Regions from separate parts of the Kitasatospora sp. NPDC097643 genome, predicted to be linked through region 2. Evidence: predicted binding sites of a transcription regulator. Region 2 holds the regulator's gene; the other holds the start of a gene.
What was found. Region 2 encodes HspR, which represses chaperone genes until heat shock. Its sites were predicted from a motif close to TTGAGNNNNNNNNNCTCAA; they were not measured.
Positions count from the first base shown of each region.

Region 1: the regulator HspR is predicted to act here: its motif matches at 1,644-1,662, upstream of lon (endopeptidase La).

Region 1 covers NZ_JBEOSA010000004.1:63,468-68,133, reverse strand. Annotated here, with positions in the region: gene lon (endopeptidase La) at 1-1,621, opposite strand, end outside; gene ABTY15_RS04455 (rhomboid-like protein) at 1,794-2,606, opposite strand; gene ABTY15_RS04450 (response regulator transcription factor) at 3,167-3,904, shown strand; gene ABTY15_RS04445 (sensor histidine kinase) at 4,009-4,666, shown strand, end outside.
Region 2 covers NZ_JBEOSA010000063.1:148-4,813, forward strand. Annotated here, with positions in the region: partial or broken gene ABTY15_RS31005 (Hsp70 family protein) at 1-401, shown strand, start outside; gene grpE (nucleotide exchange factor GrpE) at 398-1,030, shown strand; gene dnaJ (molecular chaperone DnaJ) at 1,177-2,331, shown strand; gene ABTY15_RS31020 (heat shock protein transcriptional repressor HspR) at 2,357-2,881, shown strand; gene ABTY15_RS31025 (helix-turn-helix domain-containing protein) at 3,071-4,060, shown strand; gene ABTY15_RS31030 (hypothetical protein) at 4,629-4,666, shown strand, end outside.

The sequences.
Region 1 (4,666 bases), on a different contig from region 2:
CCAGCCGGCGCAGCGCCGCCTCCTCGACCAGGACCTGCTCGCCGCCGAGCCCGGCCTTCTCCAGCTGGCGCGGGAGCAGGTGGTCCCGGGCGATGACGACCTTCTCGTCCTCGGTGTAGCCGTCGAGCCGGACCAGCTCCATCCGGTCGAGCAGCGGCTCGGGGATGGCCTCCAGCACGTTGGCGGTGGCGAGGAAAACGACGTCCGAGAGGTCGAGCTCGACCTCCAGGTAGTGGTCCCGGAAGGTGTGGTTCTGCGCCGGGTCCAGCACCTCCAGCAGCGCGGCGGCCGGGTCGCCCCGGTAGTCGGAGCCGACCTTGTCGATCTCGTCGAGCAGGACGACCGGGTTCATCGAGCCGGCCTCCTTGATCGCCCGCACCAGCCGGCCGGGCTGCGCGCCGACGTAGGTGCGCCGGTGGCCGCGGATCTCGGCCTCGTCCCGGACGCCGCCGAGCGCGACCCGCACGAAGCTGCGGCCCATGGCGCGGGCCACCGACTCGCCGAGCGAGGTCTTGCCGACGCCGGGCGGGCCGACCAGGGCCAGCACCGCACCCCCGCGGCGACCGCCGACGAGTCCGAGCCCCTGGTCGGCCCGGCGCTTGCGCACGGCGAGGTACTCGACGATGCGCTCCTTCACGTCGGCCAGGCCGGCGTGGTCGGCGTCCAGCACCGCGCGGGCGCCGGCGATGTCGTACGCGTCCTCGGTGCGCTCGTTCCAGGGCAGCTCCAGGACGGTGTCCAGCCAGGTGCGGATCCAGGAGCCCTCGGGCGACTGGTCGGACGCGCGTTCGAGCTTGTCGACCTCCTTGAGCGCGGCCTCGCGCACCTTCTGGGGCAGGTCGGCGGCCTCGACCCGGGCGCGGTAGTCGCCCTCCTCGTCCGCCGGGTCGCCGTTGAGCTCGGCCAGCTCCTTGCGGACGGCCTCCAGCTGACGGCGCAGCAGGAACTCCTTCTGCTGCTTGGCCACGCCCTCCTCGACGTCCTTGCGGATGGTGTCGTTGACCTCCTCCTCGGCGAGGTGGTCGCGCAGCAGCGTCAGCGCGTACTCCAGGCGGGCGACCTGGTCGGCCTCCAGCAGCACCTTGAGCTTCTGCTCGGCGGTGACGAAGGGCGCGTAGCCGATGTTGTCGGCGAGCTCGCCGACGCCCTCGATCTGCGCCACCCGGTCGACGATCTGCCAGGCGCCGCGCCGGCGCAGCCACTGGGTGGACAGCGCCTTGTACTCCTTGACCAGCTCGGCGGCCCGGCCGGCCACCGGGGTGCCCACCGAGGACTCCCGGAACGGCGTGGTCTCCACCCAGAGGGCGGCGCCGGGGCCGGTCGTCCCGACGCCGATCCGGACCCGGCGCACGGCGCGCACCAGCGCGGCCGGCTCCCCGTCGGCCAGCCGGCCGACCTGCTCGACGGTGGCCAGCGTGCCGGCCGCCGCGTACGAGCCGTCCACCCGCGGAACCAGCAGGACCTGCGGCTTGCCGGCGCCGGTGGCCGCGGCGCGAGCCGCCTCCACCGCGGCGCGCACCTCGGTGTCCTTGAGGTCCAGCGGGACGACCATGCCCGGCAGGACGACCTCGTCGTCGAGCGGCAGGACGGGCAGGGTGAGCGGTGTGGACGTCGATGCCATGATCTCTCCCCAGTCAGCGAACTTGAGTCGACCTGACTAAGGCCCGGCGCCCGCCGGATGTTCCCGACGTTCTGTTCGCTGTGAGCGAACGGGAAAGGCCGCAGGCGGGGCCGTCAAAATCACCCGAACGAGTCACCCGACCAGGACCGGCCCCGTGCCGGTCCGACCACCCTCAGTGCGCGGCCGGCACTCCGGCCCCGCCGGCCGCGGGCGCGGGCGCGGGCGGGGAGGAAGAAGAGGAGGAGCCGGCCGCCGGGACGGCCACCCGGCGCGGGCGCGGTCGGCGCCGCTCGGCCCGGCGCAGCCAGCGCCACAGCGCCACCCCGGTGAGCAGCGCGGCCGGGTGCCCGACGGCGGTGACCACGTCCTGCTCGGTGAGGATCTGCTCGGCGATCAGCAGCCCGGCGCTGCCCAGCGCCAGCAGCCGCCCGCGCCAGGAGAGCAGCCCGGCCACCGCGCCCAGGCAGGCCAGCACGCCGTAGCTGACGCCGATGTCCAGGTAGTCCATCGCCGCGGACTCCAGCCGCCCGGTCTCCACCGCGGCGATCACCACGCCCTGGGAGAGCAGGGTGGCGGTGACGTGCCCGATCGCGAAGACGGCCGCCGCCCGGGCCGGCCCGACCCGGCGCTCCAGCGGCGCCAGGGTGAAGGCGAATCCCCACAGGTACGGCATCCACACCTCGCCGGCCACCCAGAATCCGCTGAGCACCAGCGCGCGCAAAGGATGCTGCAAAAGATTGTGGCCGTCGGAACTGGAGGCCTCCTGCAGACGCAGGACGAGATCGGGATCTGCCAGTTTGGCAAAGGTGGTGGTCGCGCCGACCACGGCGAGATAGCCCAGCGTGAAGGGGTTGCGCCGAGGCGTCGGGACCCGCTCCAGCAACCAGTCGACGACGCCGGCCCGCAGGCCGTACCGGAGCATCCCGTACGGCGGCCCGGCCGGCGGCGACCCGTTCCGTCCGGCACCTCGCCGCAGTCCAGCCATGCCGCCTCCCGCTCCACGCCCACAGCAACCGGCTACTCGCCAGGAGCCCAACGTACCGGCGCGCGCCGGAAATCCCACCCGGCGGGGCGTTGTCGTGACCACGTTACGTCGGAGTCCTGAGAGCCAGCTGGGAAAAGCCCGTGAAGTCCCCCGGCCTACCGGTCGGCCGGATTTCCGCCATTGGTCCGGACCTTCTTCCGATTAACGCGTCAGTAAGGCCTCTGACCGGCGACTTGGCGTCAACTCGACTGCATACGTACCGTTACCCGCGGAAAAATCGCCGGGTAAGGTATCGGCCCGTGCCCACTCGCGAGTGGGTCCGAGGGCGGCCTGACAGGCCGGCCCACGGGCCGGAAACGTCCGGTCCACCTGCCGGGAGGCATCCACTGTCCGTACGCTGCGGAGTGCGCGGGAGACGTGGGCGGCCCACAGTCCGTCCTCCGATCCGCGCGCGACGGGACGGCGGACCCGGCACAGTCCACGACGGAACAAGACTACGAGCGGAGCCCCGCCATCCCCACAGGTGGCCGGCCCGCAGCCCTGGGGGCGGTGGCGTGACCGTGACAGAAATTCAGCAGGACAGCAGCAACACCGGCGGCGCGGTGAGCAGCCAGCGCAGAGTGCTGGTGGTGGAGGACGAGCCCACGATCGCGGAGTCGATCGCGGCCCGGCTGGGCGCGGAGGGCTTCAAGGTCGCCGTGGCCCACGACGGCCCGGGCGCGGTCGACGGCTTCCACACCTGGCAGCCCGACCTGGTCGTCCTCGACATCATGCTGCCCGGCTTCGACGGCCTCGAAGTGTGCCGCCGGATCCAGGCCCAGCGACCGGTGCCGGTGCTGATGCTGACCGCGCGCGACGACGAGACGGACCTGCTGGTCGGTCTCGGCGTGGGCGCCGACGACTACATGACCAAGCCGTTCTCGATGCGCGAACTGGCCGCCCGGGTCAACGTGCTGCTGCGCCGCGTCGAGCGCGCCCAGCAGGCCGCCCGCACGCCCGCGCTCGGCTCGCTGCGCTTCGGCGAGCTGGAGATCGACCACGTGCAGCGCCGGGTCCGGCTGGCCTCGGGGGACGTCCACCTGACGCCCACCGAGTTCGACCTGCTCGCCTGCCTGGCCGCCCAGCCGCGCGCGGTGCTCACCCGCGAGCAGCTGCTGGCCGAGGTCTGGGACTGGACCGACGCGTCCGGCACCCGCACCGTGGACAGCCACGTCAAGGCGCTGCGCCGGAAGATCGGCGCGAGCTGGATCCGCACCGTGCACGGTGTCGGGTACGCGCTGGAGGCCCCGCTCTCCTAAGCGGCGGACCTCGGGCAACGGGCCGCCGGGGGGCCCGTGTCCGCAGTCGCCGAACCGCCGGGCGCACCGCGCCGGCGATCACCCGCGGGGAGCACAGGGGACCAATGACCTTTCCACAGCAACGCAACGGGGACACCGACGGCCCGCGCTCGCAGACGCTCGCCGCCCGCGCCGCCCGCCGGGTCTGGGCCGACATCCGGCCGCTCGACCCGGTCCGCTCGATCAAGGGCAAGCTCGCCCTCCTGGTGATCGTCTCCGTCTTCCTGGCCACCGGCATGGTGGTCGTGGCGATCCGGTCCGAGACCCAGATCCGGATCATCATGGTGTTCTCCATGATCGCCTCCCTGCTCTTCATGCAGTTCCTCGCGCACGGGCTGACCGCCCCCCTGCGCGAGATGACGGCCGCCGCCCGCGCGATGGCCTCCGGCGACTACAGCCGCCGGGTCGAGGTGAGCTCGCGCGACGAGATCGGCGAGCTGGCGGCCACCTTCAACCAGATGGCCGCCGACCTGGAGGCCGCCGACCGGCACCGCCGCGAGCTGGTCGCCAATGTCTCGCACGAGCTGCGCACGCCGATCGCCGCGCTGCGCGCCGTGCTGGAGAACGTCGTCGACGGCGTCGTCCAGCCCAATCCGGCGACGCTGGAGGCGGCGCTGGAACAGACCGAGCGGCTCGGTCGGCTGGTCACCCACCTGCTCGACCTCTCCAAGATCGACGACGGCGTGGTCGACCTGGACGCCCGCCCCTTCGAGGTGCGCGAGT
Region 2 (4,666 bases):
TCGAGCGCATGATGCGCGAGGCCGAGCAGTACGCCGAGGACGACCACAAGCGCCGCGAGGCCGTGGAGACCCGCAACTCCGCCGAGCAGCTCGTCTACTCGACCGAGAAGTTCATCGCGGACAACGCCGAGAAGCTGCCGGCCGAGGTCAAGACCGAGGTCGAGACCGCCATCGGCGAGCTCAAGGAGGCCCTGAAGGGCGAGGACATCGCGAAGATCCGCGAGGCCTCGGAGAAGGTCTCCACCACCGCCCAGAAGCTCGGCCAGGCGCTCTACGCCAACGCCGACGCCGCCGGTGCCGCCCCGGCCGGTGACGCCGCCGGTGCCACCGGTGCCAAGGACGACGACGTCGTCGACGCCGAGATCGTGGACGACGAGAAGCCCAAGGGCGGTGCGGCATGACGGACAAGCCGCAGGGCGGCAAGCCCGGCGACGACTCCGCCGCCGAGGAGGCCGTGATCAAGGCGGCCGAGGAGGCCGCCGCCGGTGGTGCCGACGCGGCCTCGTCCTCCGAGGAGCTGGCCGCGGCCAAGCGCGAGGCCGCCGAGCGCACCGCCGACCTCCAGCGCCTGCAGGCCGAGTACCAGAACTACCGCAAGCGGGTCGAGCGCGACCGGCTGACCGTCCGCGAGATCGCGGTCTCCAACATCCTGGAGTCCCTGATCCCGGTGCTGGACGACATCGGCCGCGCCCGCGAGCACGGCGAGGTCACCGGCGGCTTCAAGTCCGTCGCCGAGTCCCTGGAGACGGTCGTCGCCAAGCTGGGCCTCCAGCAGTTCGGCAAGGAGGGCGAGCCCTTCGACCCGACCATGCACGAGGCGCTGATGCACAGCTACTCCTCGGACGTCACCGAGGACACCTGTGTGCAGATCCTCCAGCCCGGCTACCGGATCGGCGAGCGGATCATCCGCCCGGCGATGGTCGCCGTCGCGGAGCCCCAGCCGGGCACCCAGACCGCGGGCTCCCCGGACACCGCCGACCAGGCCAAGTCCGGCGACGCGGACAAGACCGACGGTGGCTCGGACAGCTGACCACCCGTGACAGCTGACAACCAGTGCGCTGCGGAGTCGTACGCCGGCAACAACACCGGCCGGCTCCGCAGCGCGCTGTCAGCAGCCCCTTCCGGCCGGGCTGTTGACAGCGCAGTGACGATGGACATCGGGAGGTGGCGGGAGCCGTGAGTGGCAAGGACTACGTGGAAAAGGACTACTACAAGGTCCTCGGCGTGCCCAAGGACGCCACTGCCACCGAGATCAAGAAGACGTACCGCAAGCTCGCGCGCGAGTTCCACCCCGACGCGAACAAGGGCGACGCCAAGGCCGAGGAACGCTTCAAGGACATCTCCGAGGCGTACGACGTCCTCTCCGACGAGAAGCGCCGCAAGGAGTACGACGAGGCCCGCAGCCTCTTCGCCAACGGCGGCTTCCGGGCCGGTGGCCCCGGCGCCGGCAACTACAGCTTCGACTTCGGTGACCTGTTCAGCGGCAGCCAGGGCGGCGGCGGGGGCGGCGGCCTCGGCGACGTCTTCGGCGGCCTCTTCAACCGCACCGGCACCCGGCAGGCCCAGCCCCGGCGCGGCGCCGACGTCGAGACCGAGGTGACGCTCTCCTTCGAGGAGGCCGTCGACGGCGCGACCGTCCCGCTGCGGATGACCAGCCAGGCCCCCTGCCGCAGCTGCAACGGCACCGGCGCCAAGTCCGGCACCACCCCGCGGGTCTGCCCGACCTGCGTCGGCGCCGGCACCGTCAGCCGCGGCCAGGGCGCGTTCGCGCTCTCCGAGCCCTGCAAGGACTGTCGCGGCCGCGGCATGATCGTCGACGACCCCTGCACCGACTGCCACGGCAGCGGCCGGGCCAGCTCCGCCCGCACCATGCAGGTCCGCATCCCGGCCGGCGTCCAGGACGCCCAGCGCATCCGGCTCAAGGGCAAGGGCGCCCAGGGCGAACGCGGCGGCCAGCCCGGCGACCTCTACGTCACCGTGCACGTCGACCCGCACCCCGTCTTCGGGCGCAAGGGCGACAACCTCACCGTCACCGTCCCGGTCACCTTCCCCGAAGCGGCCCTCGGCGGCACCATCGAGGTGCCCACGCTCAACGGCCCCGCCGTCAAGCTCAAGCTGCCCCCGGGCAGCGCCAACGGCCTCACCATGCGCGCCCGCGGCAAGGGCGCCACCCGCAAGGACGGCACCCGCGGCGACCTCCTCGTCACCGTCGAGGTCGTGGTGCCCCAGCACGTCACCGGCGACGCGCTGAACGCCCTGGAGCAGTACCGCGAGGCCACCGCCTCCGACGACCCGCGAGCCGCCCTCTTCCGGGCGGCGAAGGGAGCGTGACGACCAGATGTCCCCGATGAATCCGATGAACCCGGACGGCTCCGGCGGCGTCGGCGGCCCGATCGGCCCCGGCATCGGCGAGGGCCTGCCCGGCGACGGCCGCCGCCCCCGGCGCCCCTCGGCCCCGCCGCAGTACGTCCTCACCGAGGACACCCCGGTGTACGTCATCTCCGTCGCCGCCGAGCTCTCCGGCCTGCACCCGCAGACCCTGCGCCAGTACGACCGCCTCGGCCTGGTCAGCCCCGACCGCACCGCCGGCCGAGGCCGCCGCTACTCCGCCCGCGACATCCAGCAGTTGCGCGAGGTCCAGCGGCTCTCCCAGGACGAGGGCATCAACCTGGCCGGCATCAAGCGGATCATCGAACTGGAGAACCAGGTCGCCGCCCTCCAGTCCCGGATCACCGAACTGGTCGACTCCCTCGAAGGCGCCGCCACCGCCCTCCAGCAACGCGAAGCCGCCGTGCACGCCTCCTACCGCCGCGACCTCGTTCCCTACCAGCCCCCCACCCCCCAATCCAGCGCCCTGGTGGTCTGGCGCCCCAAGCGCTGACTTGTCCATTGCACAATCACCACGGCCGCCGGCTCCTCCTGTTCGGGGGGTGCCGGCGGCTCCGTTCCGGGTGAGAGAGTTCAGCCACATGTCCTCGTCCAGCGACTCACCAGGTCTGGCATGCTGAACCGTGATTCAGCGTCGGCACTGCTGGGACGCAGGCATCACGGTAACGGCAAGGAGCCGCAGGTGAGTGAACGAGAGCAGCCCATTGCCGCCGGCTTGACCGTCCTCTCGGCCGAAGCGCGAGCGCTCTATCTGGCCGTCATCCGACGGGACGGTCACCTGCCGCTGGGCTCCGATCTCGATCAGACCGATTCTGCACGGGACGAGTTGGTGAGGATTGGCCTTCTCATACCCGACACCGACGATCCCGACGTTTTCATAGCCGCCGATCCCACTCAACTCTCGGCCAGCCTCAGCCATTCCTGGCAGCGTCAGGCGCTGGAGCTTCTGTCGCGCGCGGTATCCCTCCCTTCCGAACTGCAGGAGCTCGCGCAGGAATTCCACGCTCCGAAACAGGAGGGAGGGTCGATCGAGTATGTGCGAGGAAAGGCTCTTATTCATCAGCGGGTACAGCAGTGCCGGTCGTCAGGCATGGAGGAGGCCCTGGCATTGCAACCCGGTGGCCCGCGGCCACCGGACGTCCTCGCCGTAATGATCGAGCAGGATCTGAACACGCTCCGCAGCGGCACAAGGATGCGGACGATCTACCACGCCAGCACCCGCTACCACCAGCCGACGCGGGATTATGTGGCCAGACTTGCCCAGGCCGGAGGCCAGTACCGGACCCTCGACGAGCCTTACACGCGGCTCATAGTGATGGACCGACGCGTGGCCGTGATCCCGATCGTCGACGACATGAGCCTCGCGGCCTTCATCTACGATCCCGCAATCATCGGCTACCTCGTCGAGGAGGTGTTCGAGCGGTGCTGGGGTCGCGCGCTGGAATTCGAAGGCGATCGCATAGTGCCGCAGCAGGTGGTGTCCCGCCTGCGCCAAACGATTATTGACCAGATGCTCGAAGGCACCAACCACCGGGTCATCGCACGACGCCTGGGAATCAGCGAGCGAACATTGGCGCGGCATATAGCTGAAATGCGAGACGACTACAAGGTCGACTCGCTCTTCCAGCTCGGATACGTTCTCGGCCGAAAGGCTCAGGAGCCCGCCGACTGAGTCACGGCCCGCTACCGGCGGGCCGGCTCATGCTACGGATCGCCCGGCATACGGCCAGACTCATACGACCGGGTTCAGGTCCAGGCAAGGTCATCCGCAAGGGTCTTGGCAGCCGCGGGGGCAGCTGTCACGTGAGAGTCGGCGGCATTTGCGAGAGAGCCGCCACCAAGAACAGCAGCCGCGACGGCCAACGAGAGCACAACCTTGCGGACAAATCGACGCATGTTAGGCATGCCTCCACTCCCTCCCTCGGGAATCGCCACTAGAAGTGTCAAGCAGGATAACGGGACACATAGTGCCGCACGAGAGGGAGGCTGTCACCTGACCCGGTGTGTGGGATGTGCGTCATCTCCCTGCCAGTCATCCAGATGACACAGGCCAACCCTGGACGCGACGCCACCCCGCGATGGACGATCAGTTCGCTCCCGATGGTCCGACAGGGCACCACACCTGCCAATGTACCGTCAAATGTTAAGCCGGTTCGTCAGCAACATCCCTTCTTAGAGCAGCCAACAACCAACGCATCGCCGACGCTCACTCCCCCGGTCGGCCTTCCCCCGGAGTCGACATGACCGAGCCCTACCTGCGTCACCATGACAGCCAGGC